Regions from separate parts of the Pseudoalteromonas sp. 1CM17D genome, predicted to be linked through region 1. Evidence: predicted binding sites of a transcription regulator. Region 1 holds the regulator's gene; each other region holds the start of a gene.

Region 1 (4,221 bases):
CATATAACAGGATAGACCTGATATTGCTTGGAATTTAAAAATAATAAGAGTATCTTAGCCCCATACTCCCTCTCACTTAACTTAAATTGCAGGATACCATCGCGTTATGTCAGATTTTCGTGAACAAGCATTACACTACCACTCTCACCCCGTTCCAGGCAAAATCAGCATTGAGCTAACAAAACCAGCCGAAACGGTGCAAGATTTAGCATTAGCATACAGCCCTGGTGTTGCAGAGCCTGTGCGCGAAATTGCAGCAGACCCAGCCAATGCATATAAATATACCGGTAAAGGTAATATGGTTGCGGTGATCAGTAATGGTACGGCAATTTTAGGTTTGGGTAATTTAGGGCCATTAGCCTCTAAACCTGTTATGGAAGGTAAGGCGCTTTTATTTAAACGTTTTGCTGGCCTAGATTCTATTGATATTGAAGTTAAGCATCGCACCACCGAAGACTTTATAAATACAGTGGCTAATATTGCCGATACGTTTGGTGGCATTAACTTAGAAGATATTAAAGCGCCAGAGTGTTTTGAAATTGAAAAAGCACTTATTGAGCGTTGCAGTATTCCGGTTTTTCATGATGACCAACACGGTACCGCTATTGTAACTGCAGCAGGTATGCTTAACGCCTTAGAAGTGCAGGGCAAATCAATAGAAGATGCCATTATTGTATGTTTAGGTGCAGGCGCAGCAGCGGTTGCTTGTATGGAGCTGTTAATTAAGTGTGGTGCACTGCGCGAACATATTTATATGCTAGACCGCAAAGGGGTTATTCATACTCGCCGCGATGACTTAAACGAATACAAACAGCTTTTTGCTAACAATACAGATAAACGTACTCTACAAGATGTAATTGCTGATGCTGATGTGTTTGTAGGTGTATCGGGTCCTAACTTACTTGCACCTGAAGATCTAAAACTAATGGCCGATAAGCCAGTGGTGTTTGCATGTTCAAATCCAGATCCTGAAATTGCACCTGAGCTTGCGCACAGTGCACGTAAAGACTTAATTATGGCAACGGGGCGTTCTGATTTCCCTAACCAAGTTAATAATGTTTTATGTTTCCCGTTTATTTTCCGTGGTGCACTTGATGTACGTGCAAGCGCAATTAACGATGAAATGAAAATAGCCGCTGTTGAAGCTATTCGTAGTATTGCTAAAGAGCCAGTGCCTGAGCAAGTATTAAAAGCAGCGGGTGTAGAAAAGCTCGAATTTGGTGCAGACTACATTATTCCTAAACCGATGGACCCGCGTTTATTACCACGTATAGCCAAGGCGGTTGCTATTGCTGCTGTTGAGTCGGGCGTGGCACAAATTGACTTACCGGAAAATTATATGGCGTAATATATAGCGCGGAAACAAAAAAACCTCAGCATGCTGAGGTTTTTTTGTTTAAAAAGACGTTTTATTCTTCGTCTAAAATAGGCACTTCTAAACCCATTTCTTGCATTATTTTTTTAACTTCTTCAGGTACTTTTTCTGCGTTATCTTTACGTAGGTCATCATCATTAGGTAATGGCTGGCCTGTAAAGGCATGCAAAAACGCTTCGCATAGTAACTCGCTGTTTGTTGCATGACGCAGGTTGTTTATTTGACGACGTGTACGCTCATCAGTTAATACTTTTAATACATTTAGCGGGATCGAAACGGTGATCTTTTTAACTTGCTCTGATTTTTTCCCGTGTTCTGCGTATGGGTGAATATACTCACCATTCCATTTAGCCATAAGATGTATCGTTGCCTCAGATTATTAATTTCTCACACGGCGTAAAAAGCGTGTAAATATGCGTGAAATTCTATCGTTTTAAAAAAGATAGTCAAATAATAGATAGCAATCTATCTTAATAAGCTGGCTGTAATAGTAAATACAGCCTCATTGAAGTTTTACACATCTGTTATTTTTAGCCATCTAGAGCTTTAAAAGCTTTGACTTATTATAATGGATAACTTACTCTTTTAGACGTCTAAACATCCAAATTAATCAGGTGACGAATATGAGCGAAAAAAACAAAGCAACCATTGCTGTACGAAATGGGGTTGATGCCGATAAACATCATGGCGCCGTTGTACCGCCAATTTATTTATCGACGACTTATTCGTTTGCCGATTTTGATACTAAGCGCGCATACGACTATGGACGCAGTGGTAATCCTAATCGCGATATTTTAGCTGACACTCTAGCAGAGCTTGAAGGTGGCGCACGCGGAATTATTACTGCTACGGGCATGGCAGCAGTGCACTTAGCCACACAGTTATTAAATAACGATGATACATTGGTTATTCCTCACGATTGTTATGGCGGCAGCTACCGTTTATTTACGTCTTTAGAAAAGCGTGGCTTGCTTAAACTTAAAGTACTTGATTTAACTAAACCAGAAAGCCTAGAACAAATTTTAACCATTAAACCTAAATTAATTTGGATAGAAACACCAAGTAACCCTGTGCTGCGCCTAACGGATATTAAAGCCGTGACGGATATAGCAAAACAGTGCGGTGCATTAGTGGCCGCCGATAACACCTTTTTATCACCGGCATTACAAAACCCAATTAAGTTTGGCGTAGATATTGTTGTGCACTCAACCACTAAATATATAAACGGCCATTCTGATGTTGTAGGCGGTGCAGTTGTTGCTGCTACACAAGAGCTTGGTGATGAGCTTGCTTGGTGGGCCAATAACATTGGTATTACCGGCGCACCATTTGATAGCTATTTAACGTTACGTGGTTTACGTACTTTAAATGTGCGTTTAAAACAGCACCAAGAAAATGCCCTGGCAATTGCTAAATACTTAGAAAGCTCTGAGTATGTTAGCCAAGTTTACTACCCAGGCCTTGAATCGCATCCTCAACATGCGCTTGCTAAAGCCCAACAGCTTGGGTTTGGTGGTATGGTTAGTTTTGATATTAAAGGCGATGTGAATGATGCCGCGGCGTTTTTAACAAGCCTTAAAGAATTTAGCTTAGCAGAATCGTTAGGTGGGGTTGAGAGTTTAATTTGTCATCCTGCGACCATGACTCACGCAGGTATGGACGCTCAAGCACGTTTAGAGGCGGGTGTGGGCGATACGCTAATTCGTATTTCGGTCGGTATTGAAGATGTAGAAGACCTACTTGCTGATTTTGAGCGTGTATTTAACTTAGTTAAACCTGGGCAAAATAAAAATGTAGGGCGTGTTGGTAAAGCTGCAGGCAATGCCAATGGTGATGTAAAGCAGCAGGCTGCTCATCCAGCTTTGTGGTGATTGAGTATGGTAAACAGTGTACATAAATTTGGCGGCTCGAGCTTAAGCTCGGGCGAGCGCTATCAAAGTGTGGCAAAAATAATTATTGGCCACACACAGCCTGGCGATTGCGTGGTTGTATCTGCTGCGGGTAAAACCACCGATACATTGGTTTCGCTGTGGCAAAGTTATCAACAACAAGATAAGCAAGCCGTTGCTGATATTTTGCTGCAATTGAGTAATCACCAAACGGCATTAATTGAAGAGTTATTAAAAGCCGATGCTAAACACACGGCTTTAGCTGTGCTAGCGCATGAGCTAAGTGACGTAGCAGAGCAAGCCAGCAAGCAGCAGTTACAAGAGGCGGCCTTACTGGCGCATGGTGAGCTGTGGTCTGCGCGATTATTAGCAGCCTATTTAACGCAATTAAACATTCAAGCGTGTGCTCATGATGCTAGAGCGCTGTTTAGTGTAACAAGCGGGGAGCTTTTGCATGCGCAAAACAAACAGCAATGCAGCCAAGTTATTGATGCAAATAAAATTAACGTAGTAACAGGGTTTATCGCAGCAAGTGCTGATGGTAAAACAGTTACGCTTGGGCGCAATGGCAGTGATTACAGCGCCACCTTATTGGCCAATTATTGCGACGCACAAAATGTATGTATTTGGACTGATACGCCAGGGGTCTTTAGTGCCGACCCACGTAAAGTTGAAAAGGCGATTAAGTACAACAAGGTGTGCCGTGAACAAGCTAACTTATTAGCTCGATTGGGTAACCCTGTGTTACATGCTAAAACGCTTTCGCCTTTAAAAAACAGTAATATTAAACTGGCTGTACGTAGTAGTTTTGATGTGCAAACTGCTCCTACCGATATTGTAAAACAAGGCAAAGCTAAGCAAAAACGTTTTATTACTACATTACAAAACGTTGATTTACTGCTCGTTGAAGGCCTTAACGCGGGAGAAGTGGCGCATGTTAGCCAGCTTATTCAGCAC
Region 2 (4,221 bases), on a different contig from region 1:
TACTACTGCACCATTTAGGCCCACGTACTTGTACCAGTAATCAGCAATACCTGCTTCTACTGCTACGCGGCGTGTAACGGCTGCCGGTAGTACGCTTTCTTTGTACTGTGCGCTTTGCTCTTCAAATACATCAGTACATGGCATAGATACAACACGTACCTTTTTACCTTGACTGCGTAGCTCTGTTGCAGAGTCTTGTGCTAGTTGCACCTCAGAACCTGTTGCAATAATAATTAGCTCTGGCTCGCCGTCACAGCTAAGGATGTAACCGCCCTTTTTAACATCTGCTAATTGCTGTGCGTCACGCGCTTGTTGCTCAAGGCCTTGGCGAGTAAAGATAAGTGACGTAGGACCGTCTTTACGCTCAATAGCTTGTTGCCATGCAATTGCCGACTCAACTTGGTCACACGGGCGCCAGTTGTATAAGTTTGGCGTTAAACGCATGCTAGCAATTTGCTCTACCGGTTGGTGAGTTGGACCGTCTTCACCTAGGCCGATTGAATCGTGCGTGTATACAAAAATGCTTGGTTGCTTCATTAGCGCAGCCATACGTACCGCATTTTTTGCGTATTCAACAAACATTAAGAACGTTGCACCGTAAGGAATAAAGCCTTTATGAAGGGCAATACCATTCATAATTGCCGACATACCAAACTCACGTACACCGTAGTAAACGTAGTTACCGCTTGCATCGTCTGCAGTTAGCCCTTTAGAGCCATCCCAAATTGTTAAGTTTGAGCCAGCTAAATCGGCTGAGCCACCCATGAATTCTGGTAATAACGGGCCAAATGCATTTAATGCATTTTGCGACGCTTTACGAGATGCAGGGTTTGCAGGGTTTGCTTGTAGTTGCTCTATGTACGCTTGAGATTTTTCAGCCCAATCGCCTGGGAGTTCGTTATTAATACGGCGCTTATATTCAGCTGCAAGCTCTGGGAATGCCTTTGCGTATGCTGCAAATTTTTCGTTCCAGCTAGATTCGAGCTGTTGACCTTTTTCTTTGCTATCCCACTGTGCGTAAATATCATCAGGGATTTCAAATGCACCGCCAGACCAGCCTAAAAATTCGCGAGACGCTGTAATTTCGTCATCACCTAATGGCGCGCCGTGACAATCGTGGCTACCAGATTTGTTAGGTGAACCATAACCAATCACTGTTTTACAACAAATTAGTGATGGTTTGTCGGTAACACTTTGAGCCTCTGCTATTGCAGCACTAACAGCATCGCTGTCGTGGCCATCAACGTCACTTATTACATGCCAGCCGTACGCTTTAAAGCGTGCTGGTGTATCGTCGCTAAACCAACCTTCAACTTCACCATCGATTGAAATACCGTTGTCATCCCAAAAAGCCACTAACTTGCCAAGGCCTAATGTGCCAGCAAGTGAACATGCTTCATGAGAAATACCTTCCATTAAACAACCGTCACCCATAAATGCATATGTGTAGTGATCAACAATGTCGTGGCCTTCACGGTTAAATTGTGCAGCAAGCGCTTTTTCAGCAATCGCCATACCTACCGCGTTTGTGATCCCCTGACCTAGTGGACCCGTAGTAGTTTCAATTCCCGGTGCATAACCGTACTCAGGGTGGCCTGGCGTTTTAGAATGCATTTGACGGAAGTTTTTAATTTCATCAAGTGGTAAGTCGTAACCAGTTAGGTGCAATAGAGAATAGATAAGCATTGAACCGTGGCCATTTGAAAGAATAAATCTGTCACGGTCAGCCCACTCTGGATTAGTTGGATTATGCTTTAGATAATCGCGCCATAATACTTCTGCGATATCGGCCATGCCCATAGGGGCTCCAGGGTGGCCAGATTTGGCCTTTTGTACTGCGTCCATTGACAAGACGCGAATAGCATTTGCAAGTTCTTTGCGAGATGGCATGAATTCTCCTACCTTTATGTGTATTTGCGCGGGTACTTATGTGTTCGTTAATACCCTTAAGTAACTTAAGAGCTGTTATAGCAACCATTCTTACTTAATGTGGGTGCAGTGTGCAATTAAAAACCCCATAAAAATGGGCTATTATGAATATTTTTTAAGACCAAAAAGTTATTACTCATTTTATTTAGACGTCTAGGCGTAAAAACACTATGCAAGGTGTTTTGTTTTAGATAAAATACGCCCCTTAATTTTTTAGCGCTAATACCGACGTTTGTGAAGCGCAATATTTGTGAGCAGAAATACAATGGCAAAACATTTATTTACTTCTGAATCTGTTTCTGAAGGTCATCCGGATAAAATCGCCGATCAAATCTCTGATGCGGTACTTGATGCTATCCTAGAGCAAGACTCTCATGCCCGTGTTGCGTGCGAAACTTACGTAAAAACCGGTATGGTTATGGTTGGTGGTGAAATTACCACTAGCGCATGGGTTGATATTGAAGAAATTACACGTAAAACAGTACGTGAAATTGGCTACACGCATTCAGACATGGGTTTCGATGCAGACTCGTGTGCAATTTTAAACACAATTGGTAAGCAGTCTCCTGATATTAACCAAGGTGTTGACCGTACTAGCCCAGAAGAACAAGGTGCTGGCGACCAAGGCCTTATGTTTGGTTATGCATGTAACGAAACAGAAGTACTAATGCCTGCGCCAATTACTTACTCACACCGTTTAGTACAGCGCCAAGCGCAAGTACGTAAAAGCGGCGAGCTTAACTGGTTACGCCCAGATGCAAAATCTCAAGTAACTTTTGCATACGAAAACGGCAAGCCAGTAGGTATTGATGCAGTTGTACTTTCTACTCAGCACGCTGAAGAAATTTCGCAAAATGACTTAGTAGAAGCCGTGATGGAAACCATCATTAAGCCGGTACTTCCTGCAGAGCTTATTACTAGCGCGACTAAATTTTTCATTAACCCAACGGGTCGCTTTGTAATTGGCGGACCTATGGGCGACTGTGGTTTAACGGGTCGTAAAATCATCGTAGATACATACGGTGGTATGGCACGTCACGGTGGTGGTGCTTTCTCAGGTAAAGACCCATCAAAAGTTGACCGCTCAGCTGCATACGCTGCACGTTACGTAGCTAAAAACGTAGTGGCTGCAGGCCTTGCTGATAAATGTGAATTACAAGTATCTTACGCAATTGGTGTAGCAGAGCCTACCTCTATCAGCGTTGAAACCTTTGGTACAAGCAAGCTTGAAGAAGGTCGTTTAATTGAGCTTATTCGTGAGCACTTTGACCTACGCCCTTACGGCTTAATTCAAATGCTTGATTTAGAGCGCCCAATTTACCAACCAACAGCGGCATACGGTCACTTTGGTCGTGACGAATTCCCATGGGAACGTACAGATAAAGCAGACGCACTTCGCGCTGCTGCTGGCCTTTAAGCCAAAATGCATTAAATAATAAACGGCCCTTTTAAGGGCCGTTTTTATATCTAAAGCAAAGGCTAATTATACTATTTATACCAATTGCATTAATTTAGTTGTTTATCGTAGCACCCAGTAAATAGTGCAATAACAAAGGAATTTACGGCGTACAGTTATTTTATATAAATAATTTTAACGCAATCAGTGCGCTATTTAATACGCTAAACTAATCGTGTTTTGAATTAAATTGGTATTAGCTAGCCCTCGAATTTCGTACGGTTTTAGGTATATACTCTTTGCATAATAAAAGCTTAAGGGATAAGTAAATGGCCAATAATTTTCGCGTTATGTTTGTAGGACTCGCCGAGGGCACTGAGGCTAAAACGGCCTGCGTAAATTTAGCAAGTAAGCTAAAAACGTCTGAAGATAAAGTAACTCAGTTTTTTAATGGCAAAGCACTCTTTGCACCTAGCAATAAAGACAAAGCCTTAAAGCAAGCCAAATTACTGGCAAGCCTAGGCATTAAAAGTAAGTTACAAGCCACAGGTGAGCTGCCCACTCAAAGCCCTAGCGCAGCTAGTCAGCGTGATGAACGGATTTTTGATGCCCTTGATTACATAACGAGCAGCCTGATCCGCCTAGAAGAAAAACTAGAAGAGCTAGAACAAAGACTTCCAACCAATGAGCTAAAAAGCCCTACAGACGAAAGCGATAAGTGGCAAGAAGATGATCTTATGCTTGACGAGCAGCTCGATGAACCTGTTAAAACGCGTAGCAATACTTTGTTATATTCACTGATTGCCACTGCCGTTTTACTACTTATTGTGCTTGCTGTTTACTTAGCTTATCCTGATTTAGTGTCTATTTAATCAAAGGTGCGTAATTACAATGAG
Region 3 (4,221 bases), on a different contig from region 1:
ACTTATATTTACACGCACAAAACAAATGGCCGATAAACTTGCCAAAGAAATGTGTAAAGACGGCTTAAAAACCGAGTCTATCCATGGCGATAAATCACAAGGTGCACGCGACCGTGCATTACAAAACTTTAAAGAAGGCACAACGCGGGTTTTAGTTGCCACCGATGTAGCTGCCCGCGGTTTAGATATTCCAGCGCTTAAATATGTAATAAACTTTGAGCTACCTTACATAGCTGAAGATTACGTGCACCGAATTGGCCGTACGGGGCGCGCTGGCGAGCAAGGCCTTGCCATGTCACTGGTAAGTATTGACGAGCAGTGGTTACTGGAAGAAATTGAAGTACTACTGGATACCCGCTTAGCACCACAATGGCTAGAAGGTTACGAGCCTGATTTAAACAAGCCCCCTAAAGATAACCGTAAAAACACCAACAAAGCGCGTAAAGATCGCGATAAAAAGCGCATTACCGGGCAAAGAGCACCAAGTAAACGCCGCAGAAAGTAGCCTTAAACATATTTATTTGGCTATACTAAGGCCACTAAATAGCTGAGGTATAGTTATGTTTGAAACAGATCAATGGGCGTTTTCTGGTGTCGATGGCCAAATATCATTACATAAATGGCAAAAAACCATTGATCTTATTACGGGGCTTTTTTCGGCCCCCTCTGGTTATATAGTTCAAGCTACTAGTAAAGGTTATCGTGTAGTTATTAGAGCTAATGAAGGTGGCTCACACTTTGAAACCAACCCTATACTCCCTCCCGAAACTCCCTTATTTTGTAAATATGTAGCCGAAAACAACAACACTTTGTATGTTAGCGATACTCGCAGCGATACGCAGTGGAATACCATGCCCGAGGTTATTGAAGACGGCGTTGAATCCTACCTTGGCTTGCCAATTCACTGGCCTGAAGGTGAAGTATTTGGCACCTTGTGTTTAAAAGATTCAAAAAAAACCAGTTATACCGATGAATATTTTGAGCTAATAGAGCAGCTTCGTGATTTAATTGAAGACGATTTAGCCCTTATTTATAGCTTTGAGCAAATGCGCGAAATAGCCATGCTCGACCCGCTTACCAATATTTATAATCGCCGTGCACTTAGCTTACTTGCCCAACACAAACTTAATTTAGCGCTGCGTTTAGGTTTTGATGTGTGTTGCTTGTTTATTGATGTAAACGACTTTAAAAAACTAAACGACACTTATGGCCATGAAATAGGCGATCAAGCGTTAATCCTCTTAGCAAATACCTTAAAAACACATTTAAGAGAGGCTGATATAGTAGGGCGTTTAGGCGGCGATGAATTTGTAGCTGTGATGCAAATTAGTGATAGAAGTAAGCTTAGCCATATTATTGATAAAATAAAAATTGAGTATAAAAACGCACTATTAGAAAACAACGTGTGCGCGCTGACACTTAGCATAGGCGAAAGTTTTACTAATAAACAAAAGCAACCTTTTGATACGTTATTAAATTTGGCCGATCACCAAATGTATAAAAATAAACAAGCGTACAAATTGGCTAAAAAAGCATAATAATAAAAGTAATACACTTAAACATAGCAACAAAAAAGCAAGCCATTAGGCTTGCTATAAACGGTGTGAATTAGGCGTTAAGCGATTTGTTTTTCGGCTAGGTTTAATTCCATAATGGCTTTTAATAAACGGTATAAGTTTATTGATGCGTCAATTTCTTCTTTACGGTTTGTTAAGCTTTCAATATTTAAGCCCAGTGGCACATCTAGGTGCGCACAGTTTTTGAGTATTAGGTCGAGATTTTCTCGGCAAATACGTACAGATTCACTTAAGGTATTGTCTGCATCGAGCATGCGCCATTTAGTGGCCTCTGGCACTGAGATACCCAACCATTGCATAAACTCTAAGGTTTTATCGCCACCGCACGGCGTAAACGTTAAAATAATCCGTTTTGGTGTAATACCTTGTGCTTTACAGGTACGCGCGTAACTTGTGATTAGCTCTATAGTTGCTTGCGCGTCGTAAACCGCTTGCGATATAAAAAACTGACAACCTTGTGCTGTTTTTTCTATAAGGCGCTCGTGCTCATTTCGCTTACTTGAATGTCGCTCAGCAATGGTAACGCCCCCTAAAAAGAAGTCATCACTTTGCTCTGCAAGCGTTTTATAGGCATCGGGCAAGCTTAGTTTTATATCACCTACCGATGAGGGGCTACCCACTAAAACGACATTTTTTAAATCGTAGTCGTTTTTAGTTTCATCCAACCAGCCTTTAAACTCCTCTACACCACGTTGTGCCACACTTTTGTAAGTAATGACATCTGGAGCAGATAAATTACGTAGTAAGTGGCTGTATTCACGTGGGTCTACAGTTTGTTTAAACGGAAATGGTCGTGCTTTATCTGTACGGCTACTTTCATCTTGAATGTCGTAAATTATCACGCCGTCGTATTCAATTTCGTGTAAGCGAGCAAGTAGTTTTTCTGCAATGATTTTTAGTTGCGCTTTATCAGTACCAATTTTAGGTGGAGTAGTACCAATAAGATAAACACCTTGATTGGTGTCTTCTATTTTTTCTTGTAGTGATAAAGCCATAATCCTCATTCCAGCTTAGTCCAATGTATGTAATTTAATATAGCAGCCATTTAGACGTCTAGATAGATTTATTTAGTGAAAGTTTTTCAATCAACTTGAGCTTTTTTCATACTTAAATGTTTTTAAAATAGGGAATTGACACAGTTGTTTACATTATAAATAGCCGATGGGCTCTTATATTTAGTGGCTTTGGGGCATAATCTAAGCGAGTTAGTATTAAACCTAATAACAAATTTGCTCAATTTAAAAAGGGACAACAATGAAATTTAAATTACTAGCAACAAGCTTAGCGGTATCGCTGGCATTAACAGGCTGCGCAACACAGCAAAGCGAAAACACCCAAGCGGCACAACAACAGCAAACAACAAAAGCTGACGAACGTGTATTTTCGCAAGAGTACTTAATCGAAGAGCTTGATAACGGCTTGCGTGTAATGGTTGTTAAAACTGATTACCCCGATGTAGTCTCGCTGCAAATTCCGGTATCGGTTGGCTCGCGTAATGAAGTAAAAGCAGGTAAAACCGGTTTTGCTCACTTTTTTGAGCACATGATGTTTAAAGGCTCTAAAAAATTTCCGCAAGACGAATACACTGCCATATTTAAAAATGCAGGGGTCGATAACCGTGCTTACACCACTAACGATTACACAAACTACCATTTAAACTTTTCAAAGCAGCACCTTGATAAAGTACTTGAAATTGAAGCCGATATTTTTCAAAACTTAACCTACACCGAAGAGCAATTTAGAACCGAAGCGCTAACGGTTAAAGGGGAATATTTAAAAAATAACGCCAGCCCAATTCGTAAGTTATTGAGCGCAGTACGCGAAGAAGCGTTTGATACACACACCTATAAACATACCACCATGGGCTTTTTTGAAGATATAGAAGCCATGCCAGATCAAATGGCGTACGGTAAAGAATTTTTTGATAAGTTTTATAAGCCTGAATATGTATCGCTAGTGATTGTGGGCGATATTGACCCACAAGCCACAATGGCTATGGTTAAAAAACATTGGGGTGGCTGGGAAAAAGGCGATTACGTTGCCGATATTAAAGCTGAGCCAAAGCAGCAAGCACCTAAATATGTACATGAGAAAAACGAAGGTTTGCCTGGTCATTGGTTGCTTGTATCTTACAAAGGGGCTGCATGGGAGCCTGCTAAAAAGGACAGAGCCGCACTTGATTTAATCTCACAGCTTTATTTTTCTAAAAACTCCGATTTATACCAAGAGCTAGTTGTTGATAAACAAATAGCGAGTCAAATGTTTACCTACAATCCAGAGACAAAAGATCCTGGCTTACTGCATGTATTTGTAAAAGTAGAAAACGAAGATGATTTAGCAAAAGCACGCGATGCTATTAACCGCACTTACGCAAAAGCACGTACCGAACTTGTTGATGAGCAAAAACTAAGTGATTTAAAGTCTAACCTTAAATACAGCTTTATTAACGGCTTAGACTCATCGCAAGCGATTGCATCAACACTTGCAAGTTATATGCATTTTGAGCGCGACCCAGAGGTTATTAACCAGCTTTATAAATCGGCCGACAACATCACAGCACAAGATATTAAAGCCGTGGCTAATAAGTATTTTGTAGATGACGCGCGTACTACCGTAACTATGTCGGCACTTGATAAAGCGCCAG
Region 4 (4,221 bases), on a different contig from region 1:
CCTCTGCTTCTAGGTCGTACTCACCAAATTCGTTAGGTAAACCTGCATTTGGGTGTACTGAAGTAAATGTTTCGCATACGCGCGAAAGCTCTTCTACGTATTGGCGAAGTAAATCGGGGCCTAGGGCGCAGTTAAGGCCTATAGAAAGCGGCTTAATATGGCGAATAGAATTATAAAATGCTTCGGTGGTTTGCCCCGAAAGCGTACGCCCAGAGGCATCGGTAATTGTGCCTGAGATCATTACGGGTAATGTGCGCCCTGCTTGCTCAAACGCTTCTTCTACTGCGAATGAGGCCGCTTTTGCATTTAGCGTGTCGAATATGGTTTCGATAAGTATTAAATCGGCGCCGCCTTCCATTAATGCAAGGGTAGACTCAACATAGGCAGTAACCAGCTTATCAAAGGTAATATTGCGATAACCTGGGTCGTTTACATCTGGCGAAATTGAGCAGGTTTTAGAGGTTGGCCCTAAAACACCCGCTACATAGCGCGGTTTTTCTGGGCTTTTAGCGGTGAACTCGTCACATATTGCGCGTGCGAGTTTTGCCGACTCTAGGTTTACTTCACGGCTTATGCTTGCCATGTCGTAATCTTCCATCGAAATGGTGGTTGAGTTAAAGGTATTGGTTTCAATAATGTCTGCACCGGCGGCTAAAAAGCTGCGGTGTATATCGGCAATTAACTCAGGTTTTGTAAGGCTTAATAAATCGTTATTGCCTTTAATTAGTACGTGCCAGTCTTTAAAGCGTTCGCCTCGGTAGTCTTCTTCTTCAAGCTTGTGAGTTTGGATCATGGTACCCATGGCGCCATCTAAAATTAAAATACGCTCTTTTAATGCAGCGCTTAATTCGCTGTGTTTATTATTGTTTTGCACGTTATTCGGCATAGTTGTTAGTCCTCACATCTTGGCTAACTAAATTAATATCATAAGGTGTAGTTTGGTACACGTAGTAATTTAACCAGTTCGAAAACAGCAAAAAAGCATGGCTTTGCCACGTTTTTGACGGCTTTTTACTTGCATCGTTATCTGGAAAATAGTTTTCGGGTTTTGGCGCATCAGGACTTTTTTGTAAATCGCGCTCGTACTCTGCTTTTAATGTGTCGGCATCGTATTCTGGGTGGCCGGTTATAAACACTTGGCTGCCCGACTTATTTTTCATTAAGTAAGCGCCTACTTTTTCAGAGCCTGCCAGCACGACTATATCGTCGCAGGCATTTATTTTATTTATATCTATGTGGCCATAACGTGAGTGCGGCACTAAAAAGTTGTCGTCAAAGCCACGAGTAAGTGCCCCGTGATCAAAGTAACACTGGTGAGTAAACACGCCACAAAGTTTATCTTCTTTTAAATCGCGTTTTAAATTGTAACGATGATACAGCGCGGCATGCGCCGCCCAGCACGAAAACAGCGTAGAGGTAACGTGCTGCTCTGCCCAATCAATAATCACTTTTAGCTCATCCCAGTACGCAACATCGTCGTATTCAAGGTGTGCGAGTGGCGCCCCTGTAACAATTAACGCATCGTAGTTATTGTCTTTCACTTCTGAAAAATAACGATAAAAGGTATCTAGGTGCTCTTCTGAATTGCTACTGCTGCGGTGCGTATCTAGGCGCAATAACTCTACATTTACTTGCAAAGGAGAATTGGCAAGCAAACGAATAAACTGCACTTCGGTTTCTACTTTATTAGGCATTAAATTTAAAATAGCCAAACGCATAGGACGAATTTCTTGCGTTTTTGCGCGACTTTTTGGCATTACAAACACGTTTTCTTCACGTAAACGGGCAATAGCCGGTAGCTCGTCTTTCACTGTAATTGGCATATTTTTTTACTCCTACTCATAAAAACCGAGAATTTATACGCTCTCATTATGAACAGTATGCTAAAAATATCAACCTCTAGATGTATAGATGTCTAAATGAAATTTATTCATGATTTTATACTTTATCAACCTACAGCCATTAGCGCTTTAAAACCCGCCATTCGTTGACTGTTTCACCCGTGAGCCACTACAATACAACATTGAAATTTTTATTATTATTTGAAGGCTTTCCTCCATGGTTTTACCTGATAAGTTTATATTCTCGATGAGTCGAGTATCTAAAGTTGTGCCACCTAAGCGCACAATTTTAAAAGATATTTCGTTGCACTTTTTCCCAGGCGCTAAAATTGGTGTGCTAGGTTTAAATGGTGCTGGTAAATCTACATTACTTCGCATTATGGCCGGTGTTGATCAAGACTTTGAAGGTGAAGCCCGCCCTCAACCTGGTACTAAAATTGGTTACTTACCGCAAGAGCCTGTGCTGGATGAAAGCAAAACAGTACGCGAAATAGTTGAAGAAGCTGTTGGCGAAGTAAAGCATGCCCTTAACCGCCTTGACGAAGTGTACAACGAGTACGCAATGGAAGACGCTGACTTTGACGCCCTAGCAAAAGAGCAAGGCGAGCTTGAAGCAATCATTCAAGCGCACGATGGCCACAACATCGATAACGTTTTAGAACGCGCTGCTGATGCACTTCGTTTACCTGAGTGGGATGCTAAAATTGAGCACCTTTCAGGTGGTGAGCGCCGCCGTGTTGCTATTTGTCGTTTATTACTCGAAAAGCCAGATATGCTTATTCTCGATGAGCCTACTAACCACTTAGATGCTGAGTCGGTTGCTTGGCTTGAGCGCTTCTTACATGATTACGAAGGCACTGTTGTGGCGGTAACGCATGACCGTTACTTCCTTGATAATGTAGCTGGCTGGATACTAGAGCTTGACCGTGGTGAAGGTATTCCGTGGGAAGGTAACTACTCTTCTTGGCTTGAGCAAAAAGATGCGCGCTTACAACAAGAGCAAAAATCTGAAAAAGCACGTCAAAAATCAATTGCTCAAGAACTTGAGTGGGTACGTTCAAACCCTAAAGGTCGCCAAGCTAAGTCTAAAGCGCGTATGGCGCAGTTTAGCGAGCTACAGCAATCTGATTACCAAAAGCGTAACGAAACTAACGAGCTATTTATTCCACCTGGCCCGCGTTTAGGCGACCAAGTGCTTGAAGTTAATAACTTACGTAAGAGTTTTGGCGATCGCGTATTAATCGACGATTTAAGCTTTAGTATGCCAAAAGGCGCGATTGTGGGCATTATTGGTGCCAATGGCGCGGGTAAATCAACCCTATTTAAAATGCTAAGCGGCGAAGAGCAACCAGATAGCGGCAGCATTAGCGTAGGTGAAACTGTAGAGCTTGCAACGGTTGATCAGTTCCGTGGCAATATGGACGAAAGCAAAACCGTATTCCAAGAAATATCTGACGGACAAGACGTGCTAAAAATTGGTAACTTTGAGTTCCCAAGCCGTGCGTACGTTAGCCGCTTTAACTTTAAAGGTAACGATCAGCAAAAGTTTGTGAAAGACTTATCAGGTGGTGAGCGTAACCGTTTACACCTTGCTAAGCTTTTAAAAGCGGGTGGTAACGTAGTACTACTGGATGAGCCAACCAATGACCTTGATGTTGAAACACTACGCGCCCTTGAGAACGCTATTTTAGAGTTCCCAGGCTGTGTAATGTGTATATCGCATGACCGTTGGTTCCTTGACCGTATTGCAACACACATTTTAGATTACCGCGACGAAGGCCAAATTAACTTCTTTGATGGTAACTACACTGAATACGAAGAGTGGCTTAAAAAGACCTTAGGCGCAGAAGCTGCACAACCTAAGCGTATTAAGTATAAAAAAATTGGTTAATTGTTAACTGATATAACAAACCCTGCATTTATGCGGGGTTTTTTTATGCCATTTTTTATCGCTATGGGCTATTTCCCGCTATGCTTGATTTAAATATTACAATAAAGGCAACTCGTTTTATGGAAAATCGACGTCAGTTCTCGCGTATTCTTTTTTCAACCGCGGCTCAATTAGAATTTGCAGGAGAGAGCTACCCATGCAAATTACTCGATGTATCTTTACATGGCGCACTCATTACTAAATGCGCGGCGTTTAGTGGCACAAAAAATAGCGAAGCCACCTTGCGCTTTACCTTGCCACAAAGCGATATAGAAATAAAAATGGAGGTGTTTATTTGCCACATAGAAGATAAACACATCGGCCTTAATTGCCACCATATAGATATAAACAGCATTACCTATTTAAAACGGTTAGTTGAGCTTAATTTAGCCGATGAACAATTACTTCATCGCGAGCTTGCCTCATTGATTGAATAGCGGCAATAGACTC

What was found. Region 1 encodes MetJ, which represses methionine synthesis genes. Its sites were predicted from a motif close to TAGACGTCTAGACGTCTA; they were not measured.
Positions count from the first base shown of each region.
Region 2: metK (methionine adenosyltransferase) is a predicted target of MetJ. The motif match lies at 2,076-2,093, and genes of this name have one in related genera.
Region 3: MSC25_RS04650 (methylenetetrahydrofolate reductase) is a predicted target of MetJ. The motif match lies at 2,616-2,633, and genes of this name have one in related genera.
Region 4: metA (homoserine O-succinyltransferase) is a predicted target of MetJ. The motif match lies at 1,901-1,918, and genes of this name have one in related genera.

Region 1 covers NZ_JALNTP010000004.1:131,322-135,542, reverse strand. The annotation lists gene MSC25_RS09390 (malic enzyme-like NAD(P)-binding protein) at 107-1,348, shown strand; gene metJ (met regulon transcriptional regulator MetJ) at 1,410-1,730, opposite strand; gene metB (cystathionine gamma-synthase) at 1,999-3,246, shown strand; gene metL (bifunctional aspartate kinase/homoserine dehydrogenase II) at 3,253-4,221, shown strand, end outside.
Region 2 covers NZ_JALNTP010000002.1:245,194-249,414, reverse strand. The annotation lists gene tkt (transketolase) at 1-1,890, opposite strand, end outside; gene metK (methionine adenosyltransferase) at 2,195-3,346, shown strand; gene MSC25_RS04805 (hypothetical protein) at 3,655-4,197, shown strand; gene MSC25_RS04800 (5-formyltetrahydrofolate cyclo-ligase) at 4,217-4,221, shown strand, end outside.
Region 3 covers NZ_JALNTP010000002.1:204,319-208,539, forward strand. The annotation lists gene MSC25_RS04640 (DEAD/DEAH box helicase) at 1-505, shown strand, start outside; gene MSC25_RS04645 (sensor domain-containing diguanylate cyclase) at 561-1,538, shown strand; gene MSC25_RS04650 (methylenetetrahydrofolate reductase) at 1,616-2,572, opposite strand; gene MSC25_RS04655 (pitrilysin family protein) at 2,832-4,221, shown strand, end outside.
Region 4 covers NZ_JALNTP010000003.1:139,266-143,486, reverse strand. The annotation lists gene MSC25_RS07190 (homocysteine S-methyltransferase family protein) at 1-886, opposite strand, end outside; gene metA (homoserine O-succinyltransferase) at 876-1,823, opposite strand; gene ettA (energy-dependent translational throttle protein EttA) at 2,059-3,732, shown strand; gene MSC25_RS07175 (PilZ domain-containing protein) at 3,852-4,208, shown strand.